Regions from separate parts of the Staphylococcus condimenti genome, predicted to be linked through region 1. Evidence: a T-box and tRNA genes for the amino acid it is inferred to sense, from the RefSeq annotation. Region 1 holds a T-box; the other regions hold tRNA genes.
The links. A T-box is a leader RNA that pairs with one kind of tRNA and senses whether it is charged. The one in region 1 lies ahead of A4G25_RS01150 (valine--tRNA ligase), so its partner is inferred to be a tRNA-Val.
Positions count from the first base shown of each region.

Region 2: it has a tRNA-Val gene. The T-box ahead of A4G25_RS01150 (valine--tRNA ligase) is inferred to sense a tRNA for this amino acid. The anticodon was not compared.
Region 3: it has a tRNA-Val gene. The T-box ahead of A4G25_RS01150 (valine--tRNA ligase) is inferred to sense a tRNA for this amino acid. The anticodon was not compared.

Region 1 is NZ_CP015114.1:207,607-218,550, reverse strand. It holds gene A4G25_RS01155 (bifunctional folylpolyglutamate synthase/dihydrofolate synthase) at 1-1,224, opposite strand, end outside; gene A4G25_RS01150 (valine--tRNA ligase) at 1,236-3,866, opposite strand; T-box leader at 3,905-4,119, opposite strand; gene A4G25_RS01145 (DNA-3-methyladenine glycosylase I) at 4,178-4,738, shown strand; gene pcp (pyroglutamyl-peptidase I) at 4,776-5,417, shown strand; gene A4G25_RS01135 (AbrB family transcriptional regulator) at 5,459-6,535, opposite strand; gene hemL (glutamate-1-semialdehyde 2,1-aminomutase) at 6,683-7,972, opposite strand; gene hemB (porphobilinogen synthase) at 7,974-8,957, opposite strand; gene A4G25_RS01120 (uroporphyrinogen-III synthase) at 8,954-9,643, opposite strand; gene hemC (hydroxymethylbilane synthase) at 9,670-10,596, opposite strand; gene ccsA (cytochrome c biogenesis protein) at 10,628-10,944, opposite strand, start outside.
Region 2 is NZ_CP015114.1:1,352,740-1,363,683, forward strand. It holds rRNA gene A4G25_RS06825 (23S ribosomal RNA) at 1-632, opposite strand, end outside; tRNA gene A4G25_RS06830 (tRNA-Ile) at 791-867, opposite strand; rRNA gene A4G25_RS06835 (16S ribosomal RNA) at 968-2,519, opposite strand; rRNA gene rrf (5S ribosomal RNA) at 2,758-2,872, opposite strand; rRNA gene A4G25_RS06845 (23S ribosomal RNA) at 2,943-5,867, opposite strand; rRNA gene A4G25_RS06850 (16S ribosomal RNA) at 6,112-7,663, opposite strand; tRNA gene A4G25_RS06855 (tRNA-Ala) at 7,787-7,862, opposite strand; tRNA gene A4G25_RS06860 (tRNA-Pro) at 7,885-7,958, opposite strand; tRNA gene A4G25_RS06865 (tRNA-Arg) at 7,991-8,067, opposite strand; tRNA gene A4G25_RS06870 (tRNA-Leu) at 8,079-8,167, opposite strand; tRNA gene A4G25_RS06875 (tRNA-Gly) at 8,176-8,250, opposite strand; tRNA gene A4G25_RS06880 (tRNA-Lys) at 8,273-8,345, opposite strand; tRNA gene A4G25_RS06885 (tRNA-Thr) at 8,360-8,435, opposite strand; tRNA gene A4G25_RS06890 (tRNA-Val) at 8,443-8,518, opposite strand; rRNA gene rrf (5S ribosomal RNA) at 8,529-8,643, opposite strand; gene lysS (lysine--tRNA ligase) at 9,070-10,563, opposite strand; gene dusB (tRNA dihydrouridine synthase DusB) at 10,576-10,944, opposite strand, start outside.
Region 3 is NZ_CP015114.1:2,466,762-2,477,705, reverse strand. It holds gene A4G25_RS11870 (BglG family transcription antiterminator) at 1-180, shown strand, start outside; gene A4G25_RS11865 (PTS mannitol transporter subunit IIA) at 187-621, shown strand; gene A4G25_RS11860 (mannitol-1-phosphate 5-dehydrogenase) at 621-1,724, shown strand; gene A4G25_RS11855 (MgtC/SapB family protein) at 1,833-2,504, shown strand; gene glmM (phosphoglucosamine mutase) at 2,552-3,907, opposite strand; gene A4G25_RS11845 (CdaR family protein) at 3,937-4,869, opposite strand; gene cdaA (diadenylate cyclase CdaA) at 4,871-5,677, opposite strand; tRNA gene A4G25_RS11835 (tRNA-Lys) at 5,866-5,938, opposite strand; tRNA gene A4G25_RS11830 (tRNA-Gln) at 5,942-6,016, opposite strand; tRNA gene A4G25_RS11825 (tRNA-Tyr) at 6,024-6,107, opposite strand; tRNA gene A4G25_RS11820 (tRNA-Val) at 6,131-6,206, opposite strand; tRNA gene A4G25_RS11815 (tRNA-Glu) at 6,217-6,288, opposite strand; tRNA gene A4G25_RS11810 (tRNA-Asn) at 6,292-6,366, opposite strand; rRNA gene rrf (5S ribosomal RNA) at 6,378-6,492, opposite strand; rRNA gene A4G25_RS11800 (23S ribosomal RNA) at 6,563-9,488, opposite strand; rRNA gene A4G25_RS11795 (16S ribosomal RNA) at 9,733-10,944, opposite strand, start outside.

The DNA of each region.
Region 1 (10,944 bases):
TAGACTACCTGTAATAATTAAAGCATCACCTTGATAATTTTCAATAAAATCAACATAATTATCAACTAAGATTGTTTCAAATGTTTCAGCATCTGCAGCAATTTCTTCTTTTGGTTTAGCTCTATGGAAATCAAAATCTGTCACATAAATATGATCTGAAATTGTTTTCAGTTCCTCTAACATATGAGAAATCGGTTTGCCACTCACAGCTGAAAACAAAATATCAACTTTTTCTTTGTCGTAATATTTTTTTATTGTGTCTATAAGTGCATCAACACTTTCATTATTATGAGCACCATCTATAATCATTAATGGTTCTTCTTTTACTTTTTCAATTCTTCCAGTCCAACTCACTTTTTCAATCGCATTAATCATTTTGTTGAAATCGAGTTCAATTTGACCTTGTTCAAATAAAATGATAAGTGCCGTAATTGCAAGTGCAGCATTTTCTTTTTGATGTTCACCCAACATATTTAAAGCGATATTTTCAAGTTCATAATCTTTAAAACGATAAATAAATTCATCTTCTTCAGAAACTATTGAAATGTCCCTATCTAATTCAAATGCAGGTGCATCTTGCTTTTCAGCATATTCTCTAAAATACTTTAAAGCTTCTTCATTTTTAACTGCATATACAAAAGGTACATGGTGTTTAATAATATCGCCTTTATCTTTTGCAATATCTAAATAACTTGAACCAAGTAGATCAGTATGATCTAAACCGATACTTGTGATAATAGACATGATAGGTGCAAACACATTAGTGGAATCATTTTTAATTCCCAATCCCGCTTCTATCACCACAAAATCAACTGGACGAATTTCTCCAAAATATAAAAACATCATGGTAGTTATAATTTCAAATTCAGTTGCAGTACCATATTCAGTTTCTGCTTCTAATGCTTCACTTACTGGTTTAACTCGCGATACCAACTCCACAATCACATCATTACTGACAGGTTCTCCATTTAAACTAATGCGTTCGTTAAATGTTTCAATGTATGGCGAAGTAAATGTACCGACATCATAACCATTTTCGACTAAGGCTGAACGTAAATAAGCAACAGTAGAACCTTTGCCGTTTGTTCCCCCTACATGGATACCATTAATGCGGTTTTCAGGATTGCCTAAACGTTGCAACATCCATTCCATACGCTTAGTGCCTGGTTTAATACCAAACTTATCCCTTTCATGGATCCAATATAAGCTGTCTAGGTAATTCATAATCAGGACTCCTATGCTTTTAATTGTTCAATTCTAGCTTTAACGCTATCAAATTTTTCTTGATAATCATGCTTTTTAGCTTTTTCTTCGTTGATGATTTTTTCTGGAGCTTTATTTACAAAGTTTTCATTAGATAATTTTTTATCAACACGATCTAACTCACTTTGCCATTTATCAAGTTCTTTTTCTAAACGTGCAATTTCTTTATCCATATCGATTAAACCTTCTAAAGGCAAGATAACTTCACCTGCGCCGACAACTGAAGTCATAGCTTTATCCAGTGTTTCAATGTCAGTAGAAATCACAAGCTCACTTGGATGTCCGAATCTTTCAAGATAGTGCTGATTTTCATCTAACATTTGTTTAATTTCAGCATCTTTCGTTTTAATATAAATCGGAATCGCTTTAGATAATGGTGTATTGACTTCTGAACGTGCTTGTCTTACAGCTTTAATGATTTCAACCACATATTGCATCGCTTGTTTACTTTCTTCAAACATGTATGCTTCTTCCACTTCAGGCCAAGCACTTGTCACGATTGTTTCACCGACATGCGGCAAGTTTTGCCAAATTTCTTCAGTCACAAACGGCATATATGGGTGCAGCATACGCATTGTACGATCTAATACATAACTTAAAACTGAACGTGTAACTTGTTTTTGCGCTTCATCTTCACCATTCATCGGAATTTTACTCATTTCAATGTACCAGTCACAGAATTCATCCCAAATAAAGTTATATAAAGCACGGCCTACTTCACCAAATTCATAGCGATCGCTTAAATCAGTGACAGTATTAATCGTTTCATTTAAACGTGTCAAAATCCATTTGTCAGCTAATGAAAGATTTTTACTTAAATCAATATCTTCAAATTTAAATTCTTCACCAATATTCATAATGCTGAAACGTGCAGCATTCCAGATTTTATTGATAAAGTTCCAAACAGATTCTACTTTTTCTGTTGAATAACGTAAATCATGACCTGGTGATGAACCTGTAGCCAAGAAATATCTTAAGCTGTCTGCACCATATTCATTGATAACATCCATAGGATCTACACCATTACCTAATGATTTACTCATTTTCCGGCCATCTTCAGCACGAACTAAACCATGTAATAATACATCATCAAATGGGCGTTCTCCTGTAAATTCAAGCCCTTGGAATATCATACGTGCTACCCAGAAGAAGATAATATCATATCCAGTTACAAGTGCATTTGTAGGATAATAACGTTGATAATCTTCAGATTCTACGTCAGGCCAACCTAATGTTGAGAATGGCCACAATCCGCTTGAGAACCAAGTGTCTAAAACATCTTCATCTTGAACCCAATTCTCTGCATCTTCTGGTTCAGTTTCACCTACATAAATCTCTCCAGTTTCTTTATGGTACCAAGCTGGTATTTGATGACCCCACCATAACTGACGAGAAATAGTCCAGTCTCTGATATTTTCCATCCATTGATTAAATGTATGTTCAAAACGGTCTGGTACAAAATTAATACGGTTGTCTGTTTTTTGATTATCTAATGCTTGTTTTGCGAGAGGTTCCATATTTACAAACCACTGTGTAGATAAATACGGTTCAACTACTGCACCAGTTCTCTCAGAGTGACCAACTGCATGCACATGATTTTCAATTTTAATGACTAAATCCTGGTCTTTTAAATCTTCCACTAATTGTGTACGGCATTCGAAACGATCCATACCTTCGTATTTGCCAGCCTTATCGTTCATCTTACCTTCTTCATCCATCACAATAATTGATTCCAAATTATGTCTTTGACCGATTTCAAAGTCATTCGGGTCATGTGCTGGTGTTACTTTCATTGCACCACTACCAAATTCAACATCTACATATTCATCTGCAAGAATAGGTAATTCACGGTTTACAATTGGTAAGATAACCTTTTTACCGATAACATCTTTATAACGTTCGTCATTAGGATTAACGACAATAGCTGTATCACCTAACATAGTTTCTGGACGTGTAGTCGCAATTTCTATATAACCTTCTCCATCTGCATACGGATATTTAAAATGATAGAATTTACCTTCCACATCTTCATGAACGACTTCAATATCTGATAAAGCAGTACGTGCTTCAGGGTCCCAGTTGATTATACGTTCACCACGGTATATCAGACCTTTATTATACATATCCACGAATACTTTTCTGACTGCTTTACTCAAACCTTCATCTAATGTAAAACGTTCTCTATCATAATCCAGGCCTAATCCTAATTTTGCCCATTGTTGACGAATGAAAGATGCATACTCATCTTTCCAACTCCAAACTTCTTCAAGGAATTTTTCGCGTCCAATATCATGTCTTGAGATACCTTGTTCATTTAATTTTGCTTCTACTTTAGCTTGAGTAGCAATACCAGCATGATCCATACCTGGTAGGTATAACGTGTCGTATCCTTGCATACGTTTCATTCTAGTTAGAATATCTTGTAAAGTTGTATCCCATGCGTGTCCTAAATGTAATTTACCAGTTACATTTGGGGGTGGAATAACAATTGTATATGTTTCTTTTGATTTGTCACCACTTGGTCTGAAATAACCTTTTTCAACCCATTCTTGATAACGTCCGGCTTCTACTTCAGTCGGATTATATTTCGGTTTCATTTCCATAGAGCTTCCTCCTTAAAAATAAAAACACCCGTTCCTAAATATAGGACGGATGTTCCGTGGTACCACCTAAATTCAACATAGCATCTGCTATGAAGCACTTATATTGATTAACGCTCAATTTACGCTTTATCCTACTTTGTTTCAAATAAAGATCCTAGCGGGCTACCTTCAGCAGTTTTATTATACATTTTCACCAACCATGTACTCTCTATCAAATAAAAGACTGCATACTCTTCCCGATTTCTATTATTCACTTACTTATTTATAGTATAATAGAACTACAAAATAAGTCAATGAGGTGACAAAAAAATATGACAGAATGCGCTTTTGGAACAACGGATCCAATCTATAAAGAATATCATGATAAAGAATGGGGACAACCGCTTCATGACAGCAGAAAACTTTTTGAATTAATGGCTTTAGAGTCTCAACATGCAGGACTTTCTTGGCTCACTATTTTAAAAAAGCGCCCTGCTTATCGTGAAGCTTTTTACCATTTTGATCCTGAAAAAATTGCCTCTATGACAGATGAAGATATCGATAAACTCATGGAATTTCCGGGGATTGTCCATTATCGAAAGAAATTAGAAGCCATTGTGAGTCAAGCTAAAGGCTTTCTTGAAATCGAAAAAACACATGGTAGTTTCAGCGAGTTTTTATGGTCTTATGTTAATCACCAGCCTATTGATTTAAAATATAAAACAACAGCTGATCGTATCACTGTAGATGAGCGTGCTAAACAAATGTCTAAGGATTTAAAAAAATATGGATTTAAATTTATGGGACCTGTAACGATGTTCTCATTTTTAGAAGCTGCCGGTTTGTATGATGCCCATTTAGAAGGCTGTTCTTTCAAACCGACCCAATATTAAATATATGAATACAATCAATTGAACGAAGGTGAAATTAATGAAAATTTTAATTATAGCTTTTGATCCGTTTGGCGGAGAGAAAAAAAATCCTGCTTTAGAAGCTATAAAATTATTACCAGAACATATTAAAAACCATCAAATCACAAAATTAGAAATACCTACAGTTTTTCATAAATCTTCTGATAAAATAGCTGATAAATTAGAACAAGAATATTTTGATGCAGTTATTGCAATTGGACAAGCTGGGGGTCGTTTTAACCTGACACCTGAGCGTGTCGGCATTAATATTAATGATGCCCGTATTCCTGATAATGAAAATAACCAGCCGATTGATATACCTATTCAACAAGATGGTGCACCTGCGTATTTTTCTAACCTGCCTGTCAAAAAAATGACTCAGGCAATTAAAGATGCTGGTATTCCAGCTGCTTTATCCAACACCGCAGGTACCTTTGTATGTAATCATATTCTTTATCAACTTGGATATTTACAAGCTACAAAATATCCTGATCTACAGTTTGGATTTATCCATGTTCCATTTATTCCAGAACAAGTAATCGATAAACCTGATAAACCTTCTATGTCCTTAAGCAGTATTGTAACAGGATTAGAAGCTGCGATAGGTGTCATTTCTGAAGACAATCAAGATATTAAAAAGGCACTAGGTGAAATTCATTAATATAGAAAAACTGCCTCTTTTCAATTCAGAGGCAGTTTTGTTTATTTTTTGGACGAACGTTCTGTATAGTTCAAGAAATATTTTATCGCTGGTGCAATTAGGAATAAGATGAAAAAAATTCTGAAGATGTGGAAACTAGAAATAATCGCTACATCTGCATGTGTTTCTAATGCGACAAGTACAATTTGGCTCATTCCTCCCGGTGCGGCACCTAAGAATAAATCATTTAACGACATGTGGTTAAATAAATGAACAAAATAGACCATGACGAACGCACATAAAATCAGCATGATATTTTGAAAAGCGATTGCAATAGCAACTCTTCCTTTCAAATCACTTAATAATTTAGAAATTTGAATTCCGATTCGAATCATATAGGCAACTTGTGCACCTGCAATTAGATAATTGTCTAAGGTAAATGTAGCATTCGTAATCATATTCCAAGCAATTAATACTACAATAGGAGCTAATAATTGCTTAGTTGGAAAATTAATTTTATCCATTAAGATATAAACAACTGCTACAGCTACAATTAAGAAGACGATTTGCCAAATTGAAAGTGCTTCGCTGAGCGGTTTTAATTTTACCGCTTTTGCCGCCCCGCCTGTTGAACTTCCGCTAGACATAAAATATGAAAGCATCGGAATTAAAATCACCACAAATATAATACGTGAGGTTTGCGTCAGACTTACGACTAAAATATTTGCGCGTTTATCTTCTTCAGCCATGATTAACATTTGACTTAAAGCGCCTGGTATTACGCTTAATAACGCGGTTTCAGTATTAACACGTGCAATCTTTTTAAAGAAATAAGCAATTAAGATTGCTAACACTAGCAATAACACTGTAACTAAAATAATAGAAAACCAGTTTTGTGCAATATCATTGACTACTGTTTTGGTAAAAGTTGAACCAATTTGCACCCCGAGCAATATCAGTCCAAGTTGGCTGATCCAAAATGGCCATTGTATATCTAATTTAAATACTCTGATACATATAATGCTGGCAATAATTGGACCAAACATAAATGGCAGCATGATATGCAAAGCTGAAAAAATCAAACTAATAACTACTGCTAATAATAAAACAATCATATTATTAAGCCATTTTTTATTCACTTTTATCACTATCCTTAAATCGCCGACTTCTCTTTCGATAGGTTAATGATAACATTTTTCATTAATTCTCGTTACAAAATTGCCCAAAAATAAAAGTACACACCTAATGGTATGTACTTTTATAATTTTTCGAGTTATTTTTATTAATTAATTATTAGTTATTCTTTCAAAGGCTTTATCAAATGCTTCGATTGTACGTTCAATATCTTCTTTTGTATGTGCTGTTGATAAGAAAGTACCCTCAAATTGAGATGGTGGTAAGAAGACACCTTCTTTAGCCATTTCACGATACATTTCAGAGAATAGTTTTAAATCACTTTTATTCGCTTGTTCAAAGTTAGTCACTGGTCCATCGTTTAAGAAATAACCAATCATAGAACCTGCTCTATTTACTGTCATTGGTACATTATGTTTTGCAGCTACTTTTTTCAATCCTTCTTCAAGCAAATCTCCTAATTCATTGAAATATTCATAGCTTTCTGGCGTTAATTGGCTTAATGTTTCATAACCACTAGTCATTGCTAATGGGTTTCCTGATAATGTACCTGCTTGATAAATTGTACCAACAGGAGCAATTTTATCCATGATTTCTTTTTTACCACCGAATGCACCTACAGGTAAGCCGCCTCCAATAACTTTACCTAAGCAAGTTAAATCTGGAATGACGTCAAAATAACCTTGTGCACAGTTATAACCTACTCTGAAACCAGTCATAACTTCATCAAAGATTAGTAAAGAACCATATTCATTCGTAATATCGCGTAAGCCTTGTAAGAAACCTTCAACTGGCGGTACAACACCCATGTTTCCTGCAACAGGCTCAACGATAACTCCTGCAATATCGTCACCATACAATTCAAAAGCTTTACGAATAGCATCTAAATCATTGTAAGGAACAGTAATTGTACTTTTGGCAGTGCCTTCAGGTACTCCTGGAGAATCAGGTAAACCTAAAGTTGCGACACCAGAACCAGCTTTGATTAATAATGAATCACTGTGACCATGGTAGCAACCTTCAAATTTTACAATTTTGTCTCTTCCAGTATAACCACGAGCCAAACGAATTGTATCTTGTGTAGCTTCTGTACCAGAAGATACCATTCTGACTTTTTCAATAGAAGGAACGCGATCTATCACTAATTCAGCAAGTTTGATTTCTTCAAGTGTTGAAGCACCAAAACTTGTTCCTTTATCAACTGCTTTATGCAAGTTTTCAATTACTTGCGGATTTTCGTGTCCTAGAATTAAAGGACCCCAGCTTAGTACGTAATCAATATATTCATTGCCATCGATATCGTAAATTTTTGAACCTTTACCATGATCCATAAAAATAGCTGGCATATCTACAGATTTAAATGCACGAACGGGGCTGTTTACACCACCCGGCATAAGTTGTTCTGCTTTTTCATAGGCTTCAATAGATTTTTCGTAACCCATTTTAATCCTCCTTCTTATCTAAATAACGGCAGATATCTTTAGAGAAATAAGTAATAATCATATCTGCGCCTGCACGTTTCATAGAAGTCATTTGTTCCATCACGATTTGTTCTTCATCAATCCAACCTTGTAATGCAGCAGCTTTAGTCATGCTGTATTCCCCGCTTACATTGTAAGCAATAACTGGAACATTAGTTCTCTCTCTTACATCTCTGATGATATCTAAGAAACTTAATGACGGTTTCACAATCATCATGTCTGCACCTTCATGCAAGTCACTTTCAAGTTCTAATAAAGCTTCACGACGATTTGATGGATCCATTTGATAAGTTTTGCGGTCTCCAAAAGATGGTGTTGATTCTGCAGCATCACGGAATGGACCATAGAAACTTGAAGCATATTTAATGCCATAGCTCATAATTGGAATATTATAGTATCCTGCTTCATCTAAACCTTTTCTGATTTCTGTGACGAAACCATCCATCATATTACTTGGAGCGATAATATCTGCGCCCGCTTCAACTTGAGAAACTGCTGTTTTCACTAGAAGCGGTAATGATTTGTCATTATCAACATCATGAGTATGTTCATCAATTAAACCGCAATGACCATGATCTGTATACTCACATAAGCAAGTATCAGCAATTACTAACATATCTGGATATAATTTTTTAGATTTACGTGTTGCTTGTTGAACAATACCTTCATGCGCATATGCACCAGTGCCTACGGAATCTTTTTCATTTGGAACACCGAAGAAAATGACAGCTCTGATTCCTAAATCATAAGCTTCTTTCAACTCTTCATCCAAACGGTTCAAGCTGATTTGATAAATACCTGGCATGGAAGGAATTTCTTCTTTAACGTCATCTCTTTCCACAACAAATATTGGATAAATCAAATCTTCTTTTCTAACGTGATTTTCTCTGACAAGGCTACGGATTGTTTTATTTGCACGTAGTCTTCTATGTCTATCAAAACTCATTTACGATTCCTACTTTCTTTAATAATATTTAATAATCCATCAATCGTTTGTTCTTCAGCTATTTTTGCGGTATAACCATATTCTGCTATTTTCTCAAAAGTAGGCTTACCAATTGCATAATAATTATAATTTGAATCAAGATTCAAGTTTTTAGCTTCTTTGAAAAAATAATCTGCTGCAGAAGAACTTGCAAATGCTATGCCGCTTGCAAGATTTCTTTTCAGTAAAGAAATGGCTTGTTCTATATTTTCATTGTAAGCCTCTGGTTTATATAAATCTATTTTAGTGACCTCCGCATTTTTTTCTTGAAGTTTAGTTTGTAAATATGGCCGTGCAGCTGCACTGCTAGGAATAATAATTCTGTTTCCTTTATTCACTTCGAACTCCTTTATAAACCCTTCTTGAGAAAAATTTTCAGGGAAAAAATCAACAGATATTCCAACTTGATTACAGTAATCTTTTGTTTTTTTACCAATAGCAGCGACATGATCAACTTTTAATTGTTGAAAATAATCACTAAAATATTTCACAGCATTTTTAGATGAAAAGATAATCCAGTCATAATGATAATTTAATAACTCTTCGTCAAAGGACAAGGTTCTTATTTTTATAAACGGAAGATGGATAATATCTTCATAATCACTTTTTAAATTGCTGGATTGCGTCATAATCACTGGCGCCTGCATTCGTAATCAACTCCGATGTTTATGAATTACGACTCTTCATTCAGAGCATCAATAATTTCTTTTGCACCTTGTTCTTTTAAAATGTCGCTGACTTCTTTGCCAAGTTCAACAGGATCATTTCCAGTCACAGTTTGCTCAAATCTTTCTTTTCCATCTGGAGACATAATTAACCCAGTAAAAGTCAAACGACCATTATCATCAACTGTCGCATATCCTCCAATCGGAACTTGACAACTTCCGTTCATTTCTTTTAAGAAAGTACGTTCAGCTGTTACACATTCAGCTACTTGTTGATTATGAACTTTACTCAATAAGTCTAGAAGTTCTGTGTCATCACTTCTGCATTCTATACCAAGGGCTCCTTGCCCGATAGCCGGTACAAGTAGTTCAGGATCTAAATATTCAGTTACAATATCATCTGACCAACCCATTCTGCGAAGTCCAGCTGCAGCTAAAATGATAGCATCGTAGTCTTCAGTTTCTAATTTACTCAAACGCGTATCAATATTACCCCGAATCCATTTAATTTCCAAATTAGGATATTTCGCTAGAATTTGTGCACCACGTCGTAAAGAACTTGTTCCAACAATACTTCCATCCGGTAAATCTGCTAATTGAACATGATTTTTCGAAATAAATGCATCAAATGGAATTTCTCTATCAGGAATACATCCTAAAGTTAATCCATCTGGCAATTCGCTTGGCACATCTTTTAATGAGTGAATGGCCATATCTATTTCGTGATCGAACAACTCTTGTTGGATTTCTTTCACAAATAAACCTTTACCGCCAACTTTAGATAATTGTTTATCTACGATACGGTCGCCCTTAGTTACTATTTCCTTTATTTCTATATCTAAGTCAGGTTCTACTTTCTTTAATCTTTCAATAAATTGACGACTTTGCGTCAATGCTAATTTACTTCTGCGCGAACCAACCACAAGCTTACGCATAAATATTCCTCCAATTCAATCTGGTCATTCACTAACCAAAAAAGTTTGGGAAGTGAGAGATAAATATTAAGTTAAACATACTGAACATATATATCAACATATTAAACAAGACTTGGTTTAAGGGACTTACCCATTTTTTAGTACGCAAAATTATATATACGGCATAACAAATCATTAAAATAATTGATGAAATGACTTTCGGATCAAGCAAAATTGCTAACCCTATTGTTTGAAAGCCCCACTGTGCACCTAAAATCACACCGATAATCAAAATAATTAAACCGATGAGTGTCGAATAAAACATCATTTTCTCTAGGTTGTACACACTGCCTATTCTAAAATACTTTT
Region 2 (10,944 bases), 1.1 Mb from region 1:
ACTCGCCGGTTCATTCTACAAAAGGCACGCCATCACCCATTAACGGGCTCTGACTACTTGTAAGCACACGGTTTCAAGTTCTCTTTCACTCCCCTTCCGGGGTACTTTTCACCTTTCCCTCACGGTACTGGTTCACTATCGGTCACTAGAGAGTATTTAGCCTTGGGAGATGGTCCTCCCGGATTCCGACGGAATTCCACGTGCTCCGTCGTACTCAGGATCCACTCAGGAGAGAATCGACTTTCGACTACAGGACTTTTACCTTCTCTGGTCCAACTTTCCAGTACGGTTCGTCTAATCGATTCTTTTGTAACTCCATGCAGAGTGTCCTACAACCCCAATGAGCAAGCTCATTGGTTTGGGCTCTTCCCGTTTCGCTCGCCGCTACTCAGGGAATCGAGTTTTCTTTCTCTTCCTGCGGGTACTAAGATGTTTCAGTTCTCCGCGTCTGCCTTCAGACATGCTATGTATTCACATGTCGATAACACAACATAACTTGTGCTGGGTTCCCCCATTCGGAAATCTCTGGATCAACGCTTACTTACAGCTACCCAAAGCATATCGTCGTTAGTAACGTCCTTCATCAGCTTCTAGTGCCAAGGCATCCACCGTGCGCCCTTAATAACTTAATCACGTTATTAATTATGTGAGTAATCTTCTTTGCCGTCGGCAAATTGATTACTAGCGATTCATTTAAATGAATAAAGCTTTTAAAACTCTAATTCACTCGGTTTTGCTTGGTAAAATCTATTTATTACTTACTTATCTAGTTTTCAATGTACAAATTTAATGGTGGGCCTAAGTGGACTCGAACCACCGACCTCACGCTTATCAGGCGTGCGCTCTAACCAGCTGAGCTATAGGCCCATTCCACGATGAATGTTTTAAAATAAACATTCAAAACTGAATACAATATGTCACGTTATTCCGTCAGTTTCTGTTGAAACTGTTCCGTATATATCCTTAGAAAGGAGGTGATCCAGCCGCACCTTCCGATACGGCTACCTTGTTACGACTTCACCCCAATCATTCGTCCCACCTTCGACGGCTAGCTCCTAAAAGGTTACTCCACCGGCTTCGGGTGTTACGAACTCTCGTGGTGTGACGGGCGGTGTGTACAAGACCCGGGAACGTATTCACCGTAGCATGCTGATCTACGATTACTAGCGATTCCAGCTTCATGTAGTCGAGTTGCAGACTACAATCCGAACTGAGAACAGCTTTATGGGATTTGCTTGACCTCGCGGTTTCGCTGCCCTTTGTACTGTCCATTGTAGCACGTGTGTAGCCCAAATCATAAGGGGCATGATGATTTGACGTCATCCCCACCTTCCTCCGGTTTGTCACCGGCAGTCAACTTAGAGTGCCCAACTTAATGCTGGCAACTAAGCTTAAGGGTTGCGCTCGTTGCGGGACTTAACCCAACATCTCACGACACGAGCTGACGACAACCATGCACCACCTGTCACTTTGTCCCCCGAAGGGGAAGACTCTATCTCTAGAGCGGTCAAAGGATGTCAAGATTTGGTAAGGTTCTTCGCGTTGCTTCGAATTAAACCACATGCTCCACCGCTTGTGCGGGTCCCCGTCAATTCCTTTGAGTTTCAGCCTTGCGGCCGTACTCCCCAGGCGGAGTGCTTAATGCGTTAGCTGCAGCACTAAGGGGCGGAAACCCCCTAACACTTAGCACTCATCGTTTACGGCGTGGACTACCAGGGTATCTAATCCTGTTTGATCCCCACGCTTTCGCACATCAGCGTCAGTTGCAGACCAGAAAGTCGCCTTCGCCACTGGTGTTCCTCCATATCTCTGCGCATTTCACCGCTACACATGGAATTCCACTTTCCTCTTCTGCACTCAAGTTTTCCAGTTTCCAATGACCCTCCACGGTTGAGCCGTGGGCTTTCACATCAGACTTAAAAAACCGCCTACGCGCGCTTTACGCCCAATAATTCCGGATAACGCTTGCCACCTACGTATTACCGCGGCTGCTGGCACGTAGTTAGCCGTGGCTTTCTGATTAGGTACCGTCAAGGTGCGCATAGTTACCTACGCACTTGTTCTTCCCTAATAACAGAGTTTTACGATCCGAAGACCTTCATCACTCACGCGGCGTTGCTCCGTCAGGCTTTCGCCCATTGCGGAAGATTCCCTACTGCTGCCTCCCGTAGGAGTCTGGACCGTGTCTCAGTTCCAGTGTGGCCGATCACCCTCTCAGGTCGGCTACGTATCGTTGCCTTGGTAAGCCGTTACCTTACCAACTAGCTAATACGGCGCGGGTCCATCTATAAGTGACAGCAAGACCGTCTTTCATTGCAGAACCATGCGGTTCCGCATATTATCCGGCATTAGCCCCGGTTTCCCGGAGTTATTCCAGTCTTATAGGTAGGTTACCCACGTGTTACTCACCCGTCCGCCGCTAACGTCAGAGGAGCAAGCTCCTCATCTGTTCGCTCGACTTGCATGTATTAGGCACGCCGCCAGCGTTCATCCTGAGCCAGGATCAAACTCTCCATAAAAGTTATGATTTGTTTGACTAGCTCATAAAAACTAATTTGTTTTAAAACGTCTAAGACGTTTGTTAATTTGGAATTAACGTTGACATATTGTCATTCAGTTTTCAATGTTCATTTTTCTGACTCACAAGAATTAATTATACTCTCTATTGAAAGAGAAGTCAATACTTTTTTAAAAGTTTTTTTAAATCAGTGAGATTTCTTTCACAAAAAAATGACCTAATGGTCAAAAAGTGAAATTGCCTGGCAACGTCCTACTCTTGCGGAACGTAAGTCCGACTACCATCGGCGCTAAAGAGCTTAACTTCTGTGTTCGGCATGGGAACAGGTGTGACCTCTTTGCCATTGTCACCAGACAATAGAATGATTATACATTCAAAACTAGATAGTAAGTAATTATCAATTCAACCAATCAAAACTTGAAATTGGATTAAGTCTTCGATCGATTAGTATTCGTCAGCTCCACATATCGCTATGCTTCCACCCCGAACCTATTAACCTCATCATCTTTGAGGGATCTTATAACCGAAGTTGGGAAGTCTCATCTTGAGGGGGGCTTCATGCTTAGATGCTTTCAGCACTTATCCCGTCCATACATAGCTACCCAGCTATGCCGTTGGCACGACAACTGGTACACCAGAGGTATGTCCATCCCGGTCCTCTCGTACTAAGGACAGCTCCTCTCAAACTTCCTGCGCCCACGACGGATAGGGACCGAACTGTCTCACGACGTTCTGAACCCAGCTCGCGTACCGCTTTAATGGGCGAACAGCCCAACCCTTGGGACCGACTACAGCCCCAGGATGCGATGAGCCGACATCGAGGTGCCAAACCTCCCCGTCGATGTGAACTCTTGGGGGAGATAAGCCTGTTATCCCCGGGGTAGCTTTTATCCGTTGAGCGATGGCCCTTCCATGCGGAACCACCGGATCACTAAGTCCGTCTTTCGACCCTGCTCGACTTGTAGGTCTCGCAGTCAAGCTCCCTTATGCCTTTACACTCTATGAATGATTTCCAACCATTCTGAGGGAACCTTTGAGCGCCTCCGTTACACTTTAGGAGGCGACCGCCCCAGTCAAACTGCCCGCCTGACACTGTCTCCCGCCATGATCAATGGCGCGGGTTAGAAATCCAACACAGCTAGGGTAGTATCCCACCAACGCCTCCACGTAAGCTGGCGCTCACGTTTCTAAGGCTCCTACCTATCCTGTACAAGCTGTGCCGAATTTCAATATCAGGCTACAGTAAAGCTCCACGGGGTCTTTCCGTCCTGTCGCGGGTAACCTGCATCTTCACAGGTACTATGATTTCACCGAGTCTCTCGTTGAGACAGTGCCCAAATCGTTACGCCTTTCGTGCGGGTCGGAACTTACCCGACAAGGAATTTCGCTACCTTAGGACCGTTATAGTTACGGCCGCCGTTTACTGGGGCTTCGATTCGTAGCTTCGCAGAAGCTAACCACTCCTCTTAACCTTCCAGCACCGGGCAGGCGTCAGCCCCTATACATCACCTTACGGTTTAGCAGAGACCTGTGTTTTTGATAAACAGTCGCTTGGGCCTATTCACTGCGGCTCTTCAGAGCGTGAACCCTAAAGAGCACCCCTTCTCCCGAAGTTACGGGGTCATTTTGCCGAGTTCCTTAACGAGAGTTCTCTCGCTCACCTTAGAATTCTCATCTTGACTACCTGTGTCGGTTTGCGGTACGGGCGCCAAATCTCTAGCTAGAGGCTTTTCTCGACAGTGTGAAATCAACGACTCGAGGAAAACATGTTTCCTCTCCCCATCACAGCTTGACCTTGAGAATGGCGGATTTGCCTACCATTCAGTCTTACTGCTTGGACGTGCACTCCAACAGCACGCTTCGCCTATCCTACTGTGTCCCCCCATCGCTTAAAACGATCATTGGCGGTACAGGAATATCAACCTGTTATCCATCGCCTACGCCTGTCGGCCTCGGCTTAGGACCCGACTAACCCAGAGCGGACGAGCCTTCCTCTGGAAACCTTAGTCAATCGGTGGATGGGATTCTCACCCATCTTTCGCTACTCACACCGGCATTCTCACTTCTAAGCGCTCCACATGTCCTTGCGATCATGCTTCGACGCCCTTAGAACGCTCTCCTACCACTGTCCGAAGGACAGTCCACAGCTTCGGTAATATGTTTAGCCCCGGTACATTTTCGGCGCAGTGTCACTCGACTAGTGAGCTATTACGCACTCTTTAAATGATGGCTGCTTCTAAGCCAACATCCTAGTTGTCTGGGCAATACCACATCCTTTGCCACTTAACATATATTTTGGGACCTTAGCTGGTGGTCTGGGCTGTTTCCCTTTCGAACATGGACCTTATCACCCACGTTCTGACTCCCAAGTTAAATTGATTGGCATTCGGAGTTTGTCTGAATTCGGTAACCCGAGAAAGGCCCCTCGTCCAAACAGTGCTCTACCTCCAACAATCATCACTTGAGGCTAGCCCTAAAGCTATTTCGGAGAGAACCAGCTATCTCCAGGTTCGATTGGAATTTCTCCGCTACCCTCAGTTCATCCGCTCACTTTTCAACGTAAGTCGGTTCGGTCCTCCATTCAGTGTTACCTGAACTTCAACCTGACCAAGGGTAGATCACCTGGTTTCGGGTCTACGACCAAATACTCAACGCCCTGTTCAGACTCGCTTTCGCTGCGGCTCCGCATTCGCTGCTTAACCTTGCATCAGATCGTAACTCGCCGGTTCATTCTACAAAAGGCACGCCATCACCCATTAACGGGCTCTGACTACTTGTAAGCACACGGTTTCAAGTTCTCTTTCACTCCCCTTCCGGGGTACTTTTCACCTTTCCCTCACGGTACTGGTTCACTATCGGTCACTAGAGAGTATTTAGCCTTGGGAGATGGTCCTCCCGGATTCCGACGGAATTCCACGTGCTCCGTCGTACTCAGGATCCACTCAGGAGAGAATCGACTTTCGACTACAGGACTTTTACCTTCTCTGGTCCAACTTTCCAGTACGGTTCGTCTAATCGATTCTTTTGTAACTCCATGCAGAGTGTCCTACAACCCCAATGAGCAAGCTCATTGGTTTGGGCTCTTCCCGTTTCGCTCGCCGCTACTCAGGGAATCGAGTTTTCTTTCTCTTCCTGCGGGTACTAAGATGTTTCAGTTCTCCGCGTCTGCCTTCAGACATGCTATGTATTCACATGTCGATAACACAACATAACTTGTGCTGGGTTCCCCCATTCGGAAATCTCTGGATCAACGCTTACTTACAGCTACCCAAAGCATATCGTCGTTAGTAACGTCCTTCATCAGCTTCTAGTGCCAAGGCATCCACCGTGCGCCCTTAATAACTTAATCACGTTATTAATTATGTGAGTAATCTTCTTTGCCGTCGGCAAATTGATTACTAGCGATTCATTTAAATGAATAAAGCTTTTAAAACTCTAATTCACTCGGTTTTGCTTGGTAAAATCTATTTATTACTTACTTATCTAGTTTTCAATGTACAATCATGAATACTCAAATGAGCATTCAAAACTGAATACAATATGTCACGTTATTCCGTCAGTTTCTGTTGAAACTGTTCCGTATATATCCTTAGAAAGGAGGTGATCCAGCCGCACCTTCCGATACGGCTACCTTGTTACGACTTCACCCCAATCATTCGTCCCACCTTCGACGGCTAGCTCCTAAAAGGTTACTCCACCGGCTTCGGGTGTTACGAACTCTCGTGGTGTGACGGGCGGTGTGTACAAGACCCGGGAACGTATTCACCGTAGCATGCTGATCTACGATTACTAGCGATTCCAGCTTCATGTAGTCGAGTTGCAGACTACAATCCGAACTGAGAACAGCTTTATGGGATTTGCTTGACCTCGCGGTTTCGCTGCCCTTTGTACTGTCCATTGTAGCACGTGTGTAGCCCAAATCATAAGGGGCATGATGATTTGACGTCATCCCCACCTTCCTCCGGTTTGTCACCGGCAGTCAACTTAGAGTGCCCAACTTAATGCTGGCAACTAAGCTTAAGGGTTGCGCTCGTTGCGGGACTTAACCCAACATCTCACGACACGAGCTGACGACAACCATGCACCACCTGTCACTTTGTCCCCCGAAGGGGAAGACTCTATCTCTAGAGCGGTCAAAGGATGTCAAGATTTGGTAAGGTTCTTCGCGTTGCTTCGAATTAAACCACATGCTCCACCGCTTGTGCGGGTCCCCGTCAATTCCTTTGAGTTTCAGCCTTGCGGCCGTACTCCCCAGGCGGAGTGCTTAATGCGTTAGCTGCAGCACTAAGGGGCGGAAACCCCCTAACACTTAGCACTCATCGTTTACGGCGTGGACTACCAGGGTATCTAATCCTGTTTGATCCCCACGCTTTCGCACATCAGCGTCAGTTGCAGACCAGAAAGTCGCCTTCGCCACTGGTGTTCCTCCATATCTCTGCGCATTTCACCGCTACACATGGAATTCCACTTTCCTCTTCTGCACTCAAGTTTTCCAGTTTCCAATGACCCTCCACGGTTGAGCCGTGGGCTTTCACATCAGACTTAAAAAACCGCCTACGCGCGCTTTACGCCCAATAATTCCGGATAACGCTTGCCACCTACGTATTACCGCGGCTGCTGGCACGTAGTTAGCCGTGGCTTTCTGATTAGGTACCGTCAAGGTGCGCATAGTTACCTACGCACTTGTTCTTCCCTAATAACAGAGTTTTACGATCCGAAGACCTTCATCACTCACGCGGCGTTGCTCCGTCAGGCTTTCGCCCATTGCGGAAGATTCCCTACTGCTGCCTCCCGTAGGAGTCTGGACCGTGTCTCAGTTCCAGTGTGGCCGATCACCCTCTCAGGTCGGCTACGTATCGTTGCCTTGGTAAGCCGTTACCTTACCAACTAGCTAATACGGCGCGGGTCCATCTATAAGTGACAGCAAGACCGTCTTTCATTGCAGAACCATGCGGTTCCGCATATTATCCGGCATTAGCCCCGGTTTCCCGGAGTTATTCCAGTCTTATAGGTAGGTTACCCACGTGTTACTCACCCGTCCGCCGCTAACGTCAGAGGAGCAAGCTCCTCATCTGTTCGCTCGACTTGCATGTATTAGGCACGCCGCCAGCGTTCATCCTGAGCCAGGATCAAACTCTCCATAAAAGTTATGATTTGTTTGACTAGCTCATAAAAACTAATTTGTTTTAAAACGTCTAAGACGTTTGTTAATTTGGAATTAACGTTGACATATTGTCATTCAGTTTTCAATGTTCATTTTAATAATAATGGTGGAGACTAGCGGGATCGAACCGCTGACCTCCTGCGTGCAAAGCAGGCGCTCTCCCATCTGAGCTAAGCCCCCATTATGAATAATTAAATAAGAGTCGGGAAGACAGGATTCGAACCTGCGACCCCTTGGTCCCAAACCAAGTGCTCTACCAAGCTGAGCTACTTCCCGTCATTCAATTATTATGTAGTGAAAATTATAAATGGCGCGCCCGATAGGAGTCGAACCCATAACCTCTTGATCCGTAGTCAAACGCTCTATCCAGTTGAGCTACGGGCGCTAATATTTATATGGTGCCGAGGACCGGAATCGAACCGGTACGGTAATCACTTACCGCAGGATTTTAAGTCCTGTGCGTCTGCCAGTTCCGCCACCCCGGCAAAAATAATGGAGCAGAAGACGGGATTCGAACCCGCGACCCCAACCTTGGCAAGGTTGTATTCTACCGCTGAACTACTTCTGCATTAGATATAATGGAAAACTGATGAGCCATAGAGGATTCGAACCTCTGACCCTCTGATTAAAAGTCAGATGCTCTACCAACTGAGCTAATGGCTCATAAGCATTTGAAATGGTGCCGGCCAGAGGACTTGAACCCCCAACCTACTGATTACAAGTCAGTTGCTCTACCAGTTGAGCTAGGCCGGCTATTAAATGGTGGAGAATGACGGGTTCGAACCGCCGACCCTCTGCTTGTAAGGCAGATGCTCTCCCAGCTGAGCTAATTCTCCGAATTATATTGCCTGGCAACGTCCTACTCTTGCGGAACGTAAGTCCGACTACCATCGGCGCTAAAGAGCTTAACTTCTGTGTTCGGCATGGGAACAGGTGTGACCTCTTTGCCATTGTCACCAGACAATGTAATTAATAAGTTGCTTCGTGTTTTCCACTTAAACTATATTAACTGTTTTTGTTAACATTTGCAATAGTCAATTTTACACTCTGTTAAAATCTTTTTTACAAATGTATGACGCGTTCTTTTTGACGACTCTTATATTTTACTACATCGTTCAAGTCTTGTCAACACTTTTGAATCATTTTTTTGAATAACTTATATTCATACATAATCACTCATAAAATGTCGTTTTATTTCTTCAGAACAATTAACTATTATACACGCATTACAAATTATTGCAAGGGCTTTTCATAAGTTTTTTGATTTTCTTAAAGGTTTTGTAATATAGTGCATTAACAAACTTCGATACACCCACAGCTTTGCATTTTAAAACAAAAAAAGAGCGCTGTTTAACAGCACTCTTCTAAGCTACACAGATCTGATACATTATTTTTGACGCATATAAGGGAATAACAATACATCTCTGATAGATGGTGAATTAGTTAATAACATTACAAGTCTATCAATACCAATTCCTAGACCACCTGTTGGAGGCAAACCGTATTCTAATGCTTCAATGTAATCTTCATCCATTTCATGCGCTTCATCGTTACCTTGTTCTTTTTCTTTTAATTGCGCTTCAAATCTTTCGCGTTGATCAATAGGATCATTCAACTCTGTAAATGCATTCGCATGTTCACGACCTACGATAAATAATTCGAAACGATCTGTAAATCTTGGATCTTCTGGATTTTTCTTAGCAAGTGGTGAAATCTCAATTGGGTGTCCATATACAAATGTTGGTTGAATAAGTGTTTCTTCTACTTTTTGTTCAAAGAACTCATTCAAAATATGACCATATGTCATATGATCTGTAATTTCAATGCCATGCTCATTAGCAAGTTCACGTGCTTCTTCATCAGATTTAACATCAAAGAAGTTTACACCAGTTGCTTCTTTAACAGCATCTACAATATGAACTCGTTTCCATGGTGAATCTAAATCTACTTCGTATTCACCATACGGAACTACTGCAGTACCTAATACTTTTTTAGAAATATGACGGATTGTGCCTTCTGTTAAATCCATAATATCGTGGAAATCAGCATAAGCTTCATACAATTCAATCATCGTAAATTCAGGGTTATGGCGTGTTGATACACCCTCGTTACGGAATACACGGCCAATTTCATATACTTTTTCTAATCCACCTACGATTAAACGTTTTAAGTGCAGTTCAATCGCAATACGCATATATAACGTTGCATCTAAAGCATTGTGATGAGTTACGAATGGGCGAGCAGCAGCACCACCTGCGATTTGATGCATCATAGGTGTTTCAACTTCTAAGAAACCTTTGCTATTTAAATAGTTACGCATTTCTTGAATGATTTTACTGCGGTTAATGAATGTTTGTGTACTTTCTTGATTTGTAATTAAATCTAAATAACGTTGACGATAACGTTGTTCAACATCTTGCAAACCATGGAATTTGTCTGGTAATGGGCGTAAAGATTTTGATAATAAAGTAAATGATTTAGCTTTAACACTCAACTCACCAGTGTTTGTTTTAAACATAACACCTTTAATACCTACAATATCTCCTAAGTCAGCCATTTTCCAAATTGCAAATTGTTCTTCGCCGACTTGGTCTTTACGTACATAAATTTGAATTTGTCCAGATAAATCTTGAATATGCGCAAATCCAGCTTTACCTTTACCGCGTTTAGTCATTAAGCGGCCAGCAATTGCTACATGTGCTGCTTCTTCATCTTCTTTTTCGTGCAATTCTTCTTTAGAATATTGATCCCATGCTTCTTTCAATTCTTCAGCACTTGCTGTACGATCAAAACGTTTACCGAAAGGATCAATCCCTAAATCAATTAATTCTTGTAATTTCTGACGGCGGACCTGCATTTGGTCATTCATTTCTTCTGACATGTTACCTCTCCTTTAAGCTTGTTGGGTTGCTGTTGCTGCAGTTGATTCTGCCTGGAAATTCTGCAGTATATCAATCATTTCTTGTTCAGTGTTTGCTTGGTTCAACGCTTTACGGGCTTTTCCATTCCCTTTTACGCCTTTTAAATACCAAGAAGCGTGCTTACGCATTTCCATAACACCAATCTTCTCACCTTTTAATTCTACTAGTCGACGCAAATGTAATAAAGCAATTTCTACTTTTTCTTTTACAGTAGGTTCCTCCATTAATTCGCCAGTCTCTAAATAATGTACTGTACGATAAATCATCCATGGGTTTCCTAACGCTTCACGACCGATCATTACTGCATCGACACCTGTTTCATCTAACATTTTTTGTGCAAG
Region 3 (10,944 bases), 400 kb from region 1:
TTAATCAGCATGTTTTTACCTGAAAATAGTCCAGCTTCTCAAGTTGTAAGTGCTATATCAGAAACTATTACTTGTAATTTGCATAGAATTGATGATTTAATGCAAAACCCAATTGAATTGCAAAACAGTATGAAGCAAGCCTTTATTCAAGAAACGAAAAAAATATTAAAAATGGAGTGATCGATTATGACTGAATTATTCAGTAATGAAAACATCTTTTTAAACCAATCTTTTGAGGACCAAAACGCAGCAATTGAAAAAGCAGGACAAGCACTTGTAGATGCTGGTGCAGTTACTGAAGATTATATTCAAGCAATGAAAGATCGTGAAGCAGTTGTATCTACATTTATGGGGAATGGACTTGCTATCCCTCACGGTACTGACGAAGCTAAAAATGCTGTACTGCAATCTGGTCTTACACTTTTACAAATTCCTGAAGGTGTGCAATGGGGAGATGATGTTGCTAAAGTAGTAGTCGGTATCGCAGGTAAAGACGGTGAGCATTTAGACTTATTATCTAAAATTGCGATTACATTCAGCGAAGAAGAAAATGTAGACCGTATAGTGAATGCAAAATCTCCTGAAGAAATCAAAGCAGTTTTTGAGGAGGCTGACGTATAATGAAAGCAGTTCATTTCGGAGCTGGGAATATTGGACGAGGTTTCATCGGCCAAATTCTTTCAGATAATAATGTAGAGGTTACCTTCTCAGATGTCAATAGTGCGATTGTAGACGCGTTAAATCATGATCATCAATATGACGTCATTCTTGCTGATGAAGCACGTACAACATCAACAATTAAAGGTGTCGATGCAATTAACTCAGGTCAAGATCCAGAAAAGCTTCACCAAGCATTATTAGAAGCTGATATTATCACAACAGCTGTAGGAGTTAACTTACTTCCAATTATCGCAAAATCACTTGCACCTGCATTAAAAGAAAAAGAAACACCTGTAAATGTTGTTGCTTGCGAAAATGCTATTATGGCTACAGATACTCTGAAAGAAGCGGTTTTAGATATTACAGGTCCGCTTCCAGAGCATATTCATTTTGCAAACTCTGCTGTAGACCGAATAGTCCCGCAACAAACGCACGATAATGTTTTAGATGTACTAGTTGAACCATTTTTTGAATGGGTTGTTGAAGCTGATGCTTGGGATGGCCCCCAATTAGATCACATTAAATATGTTGAAGATTTAACACCGTACATTGAACGTAAATTAATGACTGTAAATACAGGACATGCTTATATCGCATATGCAGGACAATATTATGGTCATCAAACAGTATTAGATGCAATATCTGATGAAAAAGTGGAATCCGGATTACGCAAGGTTTTAAAGGAAACAAGTCAATATATCATTAATGAGTTTGGTTTTTCTGAACAAGAGCAAGCAGATTATGTTGAAAAAATAATCAGCCGCTTTAAAAATCCTAATTTATCAGATGACTTAACACGTGTGGGTCGTGGCACATTACGTAAAATTGGTCCAAAAGATCGAATTATTAAACCATTAAACTTTCTTTATCAACATGGTTTAACACATGAAGGATTAACACATGAAGCAGCTTTCTTGCTTAAATATCAAGATGATAAAGATGCTGAAACTGTTGAAAAGAACAAATATATCCAACAATTTGGTGCTGAAGCATTTTTAAAAGAATATGCGCAAATCGACACAAAATTAGCTGAAGAAATCGAAAAGATTTATAATCAGCTTTAATTAGAATAAGACTGGTAATTCATTCTTTAATAGTGAATTACCAGTCTATTTTTTTCATTTAGTGGTATATAAGAATAAATAGATACGACAGAACAAGGAGAATTAAATATGATGTTTCAACTTGATTTGTTCTTGCGCATTTTTGTTGCTGTTATCTGTGGTGCTACAATTGGATACGAAAGAACTGTTCGGCTTAAATCCGCAGGAATCAGAACTCATATCTTAGTTGCTGCAGCCTCTGCACTTTTTCTAATTATTTCTAAATATGGTTTTAATGATATCTTACATGAAACAAATATTAGTTTAGACCCTTCTCGTATTGGCGCCCAAGTCGTCAGCGGCATTAGTTTTATAGGCGCAGGTACAATATTAATAAGAAATCAGAATGTGAATGGTCTGACTACTGCTGCTGGTATTTGGATTACCTCAGGCATAGGTATGGCTTTAGGATCAGGGCTTTATTTTATTGGTATTGTTTCTACTATTTTAATTGTGATAATTCAATATGTTTTCAGAGAAGATATGCTGTTTAAATCAATCCGCTTAAGCGAATCAATAAAAGTACATATTCAAGCCGATTACTCTGAAGATATTCAAAATAAAATCGCCAAAATTTTCTTATATCATCATGTGAAAAATATACACATTCAAATTCTAAAAATTGATAAAGAAACAATTACAATGAATGTGATGGGCAAAGTTTCAATCAAGCGTGCTTTTGATCACAATAACTTATTAGAAGACTTGATACAACATGATGAAATCAAAATGGTAAGATAAAAACGGACTGGACACCAATGTATCCAGCCCGTTTTTTAAACATTATTTTATTTATCCAAACCCATTTTATCTTCTACAACATCAGCAATCTGCTGTGCGTAGCTTTGTGCTTTTTCATCAGTAGCCGCTTCTACCATCACACGCACTAAAGGTTCTGTTCCTGATGGACGAACTAAGATACGGCCTTCTCCGTTCATATCAGCTTCAACACGATCCATCTCTGCTTTAACATCTTCATTATCAGTAACACCGTGTTTATCGCTGACACGTACGTTAATGAGCGATTGAGGATATTTTTTCATTTGTGCGGCAAGTTCACTTAATGATTTGCCAGTTAGTTTTACAACTGCAGCTAATTGAACACCTGTAAGCAATCCATCACCAGTTGTATTATAATCCATTAATACAATATGACCAGATTGTTCACCACCAAGGTTGTAATTACCTTTACGCATTTCTTCCACTACATAACGATCTCCAACTTTAGTTTTGTTAGATTTAATTCCTTCAGCTTCTAAAGCTTTATAGAATCCCAAGTTGCTCATTACAGTTGAAACAATCATATTATCATTTAATTCTTGGTTTTTAGCCATTTCTTGACCAATAATAAACATGATTTGGTCGCCATCTACAATGTTACCTTTTTCATCAACTGCAATTAAACGATCTCCATCTCCATCAAAAGCTAAACCGAAATCACTTTCTGTTTCTACAACAGTTTTCGCTAAAGCTTCAGGATGTGTAGATCCTACACCGTCATTAATATTATAACCATCTGGACTGCAGCCGATTACTTCTGTATCTGCTTCCAAATCTCCAAATAAGAACGGAGCAAGTTGTGAAGTAGAACCATTCGCACCATCTAGTGCAATTTTAAGTCCATCTAAATTTACATCAATTGTTGATTTAATATAGCTTAAATACTTCTGAGCACCTTCGAAATAATCTGAATAATGCACAATTTCATTACCTACTGGACGAGGTAAATCAGGATTTTCTTCATCAAGTAACGCTTCAATTTCATTTTCTTGATCATCAGATAATTTAAATCCATCTGAACCAAAGAATTTAATACCATTATCAGCAACTGGGTTATGTGAAGCAGAAATCATTACACCTAATTCTGCATCCATTTCTTTTGTGAGATAAGCAACGCCTGGTGTAGAAATAACACCTAATCTCATAACTTCAGCTCCGATAGATATCAATCCTGCAATTAGTGCTGATTCTAACATTTCGCCTGAAACTCGAGTGTCACGTCCTACTAGTACTTGAGGATGTTTTTTATCTTCATTGTGTGCTAAAACATATCCTCCATATCTGCCTAGTTTGAATGCAAGTTCTGGTGTAAGTTCTTTATTTGCTACACCTCTTACACCATCAGTCCCAAAATATTTGCCCATTTCAAAATTCTCCTTTAAATGCTTAAAATTTAGTGATTTGATAAATATGCTTTAATATCACTTGGATCAGTATTAGTTACTTTTTCAGGTACTGTTAATTTTACAGGTGCTTCATCTGAATTATCAAAATCTGAAAGATCAATTTCTCCTGTAATTTCACTAATACTATTTAAGTCTTCTCTATTTCCAAATATTTCAATTTGTTGTTTTGATAAATCAATATCATCTGCTTTAATTTTAGAATTGGCTTTGCCAATTACTTTTTTCTTAATGTCCACTTTTTTACTGTAAGGTTTTAATTCCACAGTAATATTAACACTGCTCGGTTTAGTAATAACATCAATTTTATTCAAGTTTTTATCAAAAGCTACTATTTCCCCAGCATCAGTAGTATCTTGGCTGATGTTTGAAGCATCTTTAAACGTTGCTTTTAAATAAGCAATATTATCAACTTGATGTTCACCGCCGATTATTTTTACTTTTTGCGGTGAAACAGATTGATTTGCAATCTGATAATCTGAATTGATATCTTTATTACTCACATCTGGTTGAACTGTCAATTCTTTCGTAACTTTTTTCTCTAGAGTGATATTAGCTTGTTTGGGGTTGACTGTCCCTTCTACATCTTTATCAAGTCCTTTAATAACATAGTCCACTTTATGTTTGCCTAGTTTAGTTTTAGTCAAATCAAGTTCGACTTTGATATCATCAGACTGTTCAGCTCTTAATACTTTAGATTGTGAGCCTTTTAATTGGACATCAACATTATCAGGTATACCTGATGCGTACAATTCTTTACTATTATATGTAGCTTCTACAGGAACATTTTGTATTGTACGTGTTGTGCTTTGCGTTAAAGCTGAAGAACTAAAAATGTTTCCGAAAACATTGTTCACTGTTAAAAAGAAGGCTAATGCTAAGACAAATGCAACAAAACGTAATCCCCATTTGCTCTCAAACATTTTAATTCACACCTTTCTTTTGAAGTCTTGTATCAAACCAATGTTCAGCTAAAAGTTCTTCGAAGACTTCCAATGAAATATCTTTTCTCAATTTACCGTCAAATGTAATAGAAATTGAGCCGGTTTCTTCAGACACAACCGCAGTAAATGCATCTGATACTTCTGAAATACCTACAGCCGCTCGGTGTCTTGTACCTAAGCTTTTAGATATTTTTGAGCTGTCAGAAAGCGGCAGGTAGCAAGCAGCACTTGCAATCTTAGTACCTTGAATAATCATCGCACCGTCATGTAATGGAGTGTTCGGTATAAACACATTTGTTAAAAGTTCTTGTGAAATATCTGAATCCATTGGAATACCGGTTTCAATGTAATCTTGCAACCCTGTTTTCTTTTCAAAAACAATTAAGGCTCCAATACGTCTTTTAGCCATATACTGTACAGCACCTGATACAGCTTTAATCATTTTTTGTTGATCAGCTGAAGAGCTGTCAGTATAACGTTTGAATAGATTACCTCTACCCAGCTGCTCTAAAGCGCGTCGAATTTCAGGTTGGAAGATTACGATAATTGCCAAGAACCCCCATTGAATAACCATATCAAATAAGCGAGCTGTTGTTGTTAAATCCAAGGCAGCACTCACCCAACGGCCAATTACAATCACAATGATTCCTTTGAGGAGTTGAATTGCTTTTGTACCTTTAAATACAGTGATTAGAAGGTAAATAACATACCATACGATAACTAAGTCTAATACACTTGTTATTAACTTTACCGTGTTAAAATTTTCAAAAAAGCTGCCAAAATTCATAGCATCTCCTCCGGTAACCTAATTACAATGATAACCATTTTATCTTATTGATAAATAGCCGTCATACACACAAATTATATCATAAAAGTAGTAGTATCCTTGAATGAAACTACATATTTATTTAAATAATATCTTTCACTAATTTAAAAAAGCGCATAAAAAAAGCACTCTTAAAAGAGTGCTAAGAGTGAGCCATAGAGGATTCGAACCTCTGACCCTCTGATTAAAAGTCAGATGCTCTACCAACTGAGCTAATGGCTCTAATGGCTGGGCTAACTGGATTCGAACCAGTGAGTGACGGAGTCAAAGTCCGTTGCCTTACCGCTTGGCTATAGCCCATTAAAGATGGTGGAGGGGGGCAGATTCGAACTGCCGAACCCGAAGGAGCGGATTTACAGTCCGCCGCGTTTAGCCACTTCGCTACCCCTCCAGCAAATATTCAGTTCATTAAGATGGTGGAGAATGACGGGTTCGAACCGCCGACCCTCTGCTTGTAAGGCAGATGCTCTCCCAGCTGAGCTAATTCTCCAATATGTAAATGACCCCGACGGGACTCGAACCCGTGTTACCGCCGTGAAAGGGCGGTGTCTTAACCGCTTGACCACGGGGCCATATGGCTCCACAGGTAGGACTCGAACCTACGACCGATCGGTTAACAGCCGATAGCTCTACCACTGAGCTACTGTGGAATAATATAATTGCCTGGCAACGTCCTACTCTTGCGGAACGTAAGTCCGACTACCATCGGCGCTAAAGAGCTTAACTACTGTGTTCGGCATGGGAACAGGTGTGACCTCTTTGCCATTGTCACCAGACAATAGAATGATTATACATTCAAAACTAGATAGTAAGTAATTATCAATTCAACCAGTCAAAACTTGAAATTGGATTAAGTCTTCGATCGATTAGTATTCGTCAGCTCCACATATCGCTATGCTTCCACCCCGAACCTATTAACCTCATCATCTTTGAGGGATCTTATAACCGAAGTTGGGAAGTCTCATCTTGAGGGGGGCTTCATGCTTAGATGCTTTCAGCACTTATCCCGTCCATACATAGCTACCCAGCTATGCCGTTGGCACGACAACTGGTACACCAGAGGTATGTCCATCCCGGTCCTCTCGTACTAAGGACAGCTCCTCTCAAACTTCCTGCGCCCACGACGGATAGGGACCGAACTGTCTCACGACGTTCTGAACCCAGCTCGCGTACCGCTTTAATGGGCGAACAGCCCAACCCTTGGGACCGACTACAGCCCCAGGATGCGATGAGCCGACATCGAGGTGCCAAACCTCCCCGTCGATGTGAACTCTTGGGGGAGATAAGCCTGTTATCCCCGGGGTAGCTTTTATCCGTTGAGCGATGGCCCTTCCATGCGGAACCACCGGATCACTAAGTCCGTCTTTCGACCCTGCTCGACTTGTAGGTCTCGCAGTCAAGCTCCCTTATGCCTTTACACTCTATGAATGATTTCCAACCATTCTGAGGGAACCTTTGAGCGCCTCCGTTACACTTTAGGAGGCGACCGCCCCAGTCAAACTGCCCGCCTGACACTGTCTCCCGCCATGATTAATGGCGCGGGTTAGAAATCCAACACAGCTAGGGTAGTATCCCACCAACGCCTCCACGTAAGCTGGCGCTCACGTTTCTAAGGCTCCTACCTATCCTGTACAAGCTGTGCCGAATTTCAATATCAGGCTACAGTAAAGCTCCACGGGGTCTTTCCGTCCTGTCGCGGGTAACCTGCATCTTCACAGGTACTATGATTTCACCGAGTCTCTCGTTGAGACAGTGCCCAAATCATTACGCCTTTCGTGCGGGTCGGAACTTACCCGACAAGGAATTTCGCTACCTTAGGACCGTTATAGTTACGGCCGCCGTTTACTGGGGCTTCGATTCGTAGCTTCGCAGAAGCTAACCACTCCTCTTAACCTTCCAGCACCGGGCAGGCGTCAGCCCCTATACATCACCTTACGGTTTAGCAGAGACCTGTGTTTTTGATAAACAGTCGCTTGGGCCTATTCACTGCGGCTCTTCAGAGCGTGAACCCTAAAGAGCACCCCTTCTCCCGAAGTTACGGGGTCATTTTGCCGAGTTCCTTAACGAGAGTTCTCTCGCTCACCTTAGAATTCTCATCTTGACTACCTGTGTCGGTTTGCGGTACGGGCGCCAAATCTCTAGCTAGAGGCTTTTCTCGACAGTGTGAAATCAACGACTCGAGGAAAACATGTTTCCTCTCCCCATCACAGCTTGACCTTGAGAATGGCGGATTTGCCTACCATTCAGTCTTACTGCTTGGACGTGCACTCCAACAGCACGCTTCGCCTATCCTACTGTGTCCCCCCATCGCTTAAAACGATCATTGGCGGTACAGGAATATCAACCTGTTATCCATCGCCTACGCCTGTCGGCCTCGGCTTAGGACCCGACTAACCCAGAGCGGACGAGCCTTCCTCTGGAAACCTTAGTCAATCGGTGGATGGGATTCTCACCCATCTTTCGCTACTCACACCGGCATTCTCACTTCTAAGCGCTCCACATGTCCTTGCGATCATGCTTCGACGCCCTTAGAACGCTCTCCTACCACTGTCCGAAGGACAGTCCACAGCTTCGGTAATATGTTTAGCCCCGGTACATTTTCGGCGCAGTGTCACTCGACTAGTGAGCTATTACGCACTCTTTAAATGATGGCTGCTTCTAAGCCAACATCCTAGTTGTCTGGGCAATACCACATCCTTTGCCACTTAACATATATTTTGGGACCTTAGCTGGTGGTCTGGGCTGTTTCCCTTTCGAACATGGACCTTATCACCCACGTTCTGACTCCCAAGTTAAATTGATTGGCATTCGGAGTTTGTCTGAATTCGGTAACCCGAGAAGGGCCCCTCGTCCAAACAGTGCTCTACCTCCAACAATCATCACTTGAGGCTAGCCCTAAAGCTATTTCGGAGAGAACCAGCTATCTCCAGGTTCGATTGGAATTTCTCCGCTACCCTCAGTTCATCCGCTCACTTTTCAACGTAAGTCGGTTCGGTCCTCCATTCAGTGTTACCTGAACTTCAACCTGACCAAGGGTAGATCACCTGGTTTCGGGTCTACGACCAAATACTCAACGCCCTGTTCAGACTCGCTTTCGCTGCGGCTCCGCATTCGCTGCTTAACCTTGCATCAGATCGTAACTCGCCGGTTCATTCTACAAAAGGCACGCCATCACCCATTAACGGGCTCTGACTACTTGTAAGCACACGGTTTCAAGTTCTCTTTCACTCCCCCTTCCGGGGTACTTTTCACCTTTCCCTCACGGTACTGGTTCACTATCGGTCACTAGAGAGTATTTAGCCTTGGGAGATGGTCCTCCCGGATTCCGACGGAATTCCACGTGCTCCGTCGTACTCAGGATCCACTCAGGAGAGAATCGACTTTCGACTACAGGACTTTTACCTTCTCTGGTCCAACTTTCCAGTACGGTTCGTCTAATCGATTCTTTTGTAACTCCATGCAGAGTGTCCTACAACCCCAATGAGCAAGCTCATTGGTTTGGGCTCTTCCCGTTTCGCTCGCCGCTACTCAGGGAATCGAGTTTTCTTTCTCTTCCTGCGGGTACTAAGATGTTTCAGTTCTCCGCGTCTGCCTTCAGACATGCTATGTATTCACATGTCGATAACACAACATAATTTGTGCTGGGTTCCCCCATTCGGAAATCTCTGGATCAACGCTTACTTACAGCTACCCAAAGCATATCGTCGTTAGTAACGTCCTTCATCAGCTTCTAGTGCCAAGGCATCCACCGTGCGCCCTTAATAACTTAATCACGTTATTAATTATGTGAGTAATCTTCTTTGCCGTCGGCAAATTGATTACTAGCGATTCATTTAAATGAATAAAGCTTTAAAACTCTAATTCACTCGGTTTTGCTTGGTAAAATCTATTTATTACTTACTTATCTAGTTTTCAATGTACAATCATGAATACTCGTATGAGCATTCAAAACTGAATACAATATGTCAATGTTAATCCGTCAGTTTCTGTTGAAACTGTTCCGTATATATCCTTAGAAAGGAGGTGATCCAGCCGCACCTTCCGATACGGCTACCTTGTTACGACTTCACCCCAATCATTCGTCCCACCTTCGACGGCTAGCTCCTAAAAGGTTACTCCACCGGCTTCGGGTGTTACGAACTCTCGTGGTGTGACGGGCGGTGTGTACAAGACCCGGGAACGTATTCACCGTAGCATGCTGATCTACGATTACTAGCGATTCCAGCTTCATGTAGTCGAGTTGCAGACTACAATCCGAACTGAGAACAGCTTTATGGGATTTGCTTGACCTCGCGGTTTCGCTGCCCTTTGTACTGTCCATTGTAGCACGTGTGTAGCCCAAATCATAAGGGGCATGATGATTTGACGTCATCCCCACCTTCCTCCGGTTTGTCACCGGCAGTCAACTTAGAGTGCCCAACTTAATGCTGGCAACTAAGCTTAAGGGTTGCGCTCGTTGCGGGACTTAACCCAACATCTCACGACACGAGCTGACGACAACCATGCACCACCTGTCACTTTGTCCCCCGAAGGGGAAGACTCTATCTCTAGAGCGGTCAAAGGATGTCAAGATTTGGTAAGGTTCTTCGCGTTGCTTCGAATTAAACCACATGCTCCACCGCTTGTGCGGGTCCCCGTCAATTCCTTTGAGTTTCAGCCTTGCGGCCGTACTCCCCAGGCGGAGTGCTTAATGCGTTAGCTGCAGCACTAAGGGGCGGAAACCCCCTAACACTTAGCACTCATCGTTTACGGCGTGGACTACCAGGGTATCTAATCCTGTTTGATCCCCACGCTTTCGCACATCAGCGTCAGTTGCAGACCAGAAAGTCGCCTTCGCCACTGGTGTTCCTCCATATCTCTGCGCATTTCACCGCTACACATGGAATTCCACTTTCCTCTTCTGCACTCAAGTTTTCCAGTTTCCAATGACCCTCCACGGTTGAGCCGTGGGCTTTCACATCAGACTTAAAAAACCGCCTACGCGCGCTTTACGCCCAATAATTCCGGATAACGCTTGCCACCTACGTATTACCGCGGCTGCTGGCACGTAGTTAGCCGTGGCTTTCTGATTAGGTACCGTCAAGGTGCGCATAGTTACCTACGCACTTGTTCTTCCCTAATAACAGAGTTTTACGATCCGAAGACCTTCATCACTCACGCGGCGTTGCTCCGTCAGGCTTTCGCCCATTGCGGAAGATTCCCTACTGCTGCCTCCCGTAGGAGTCTGG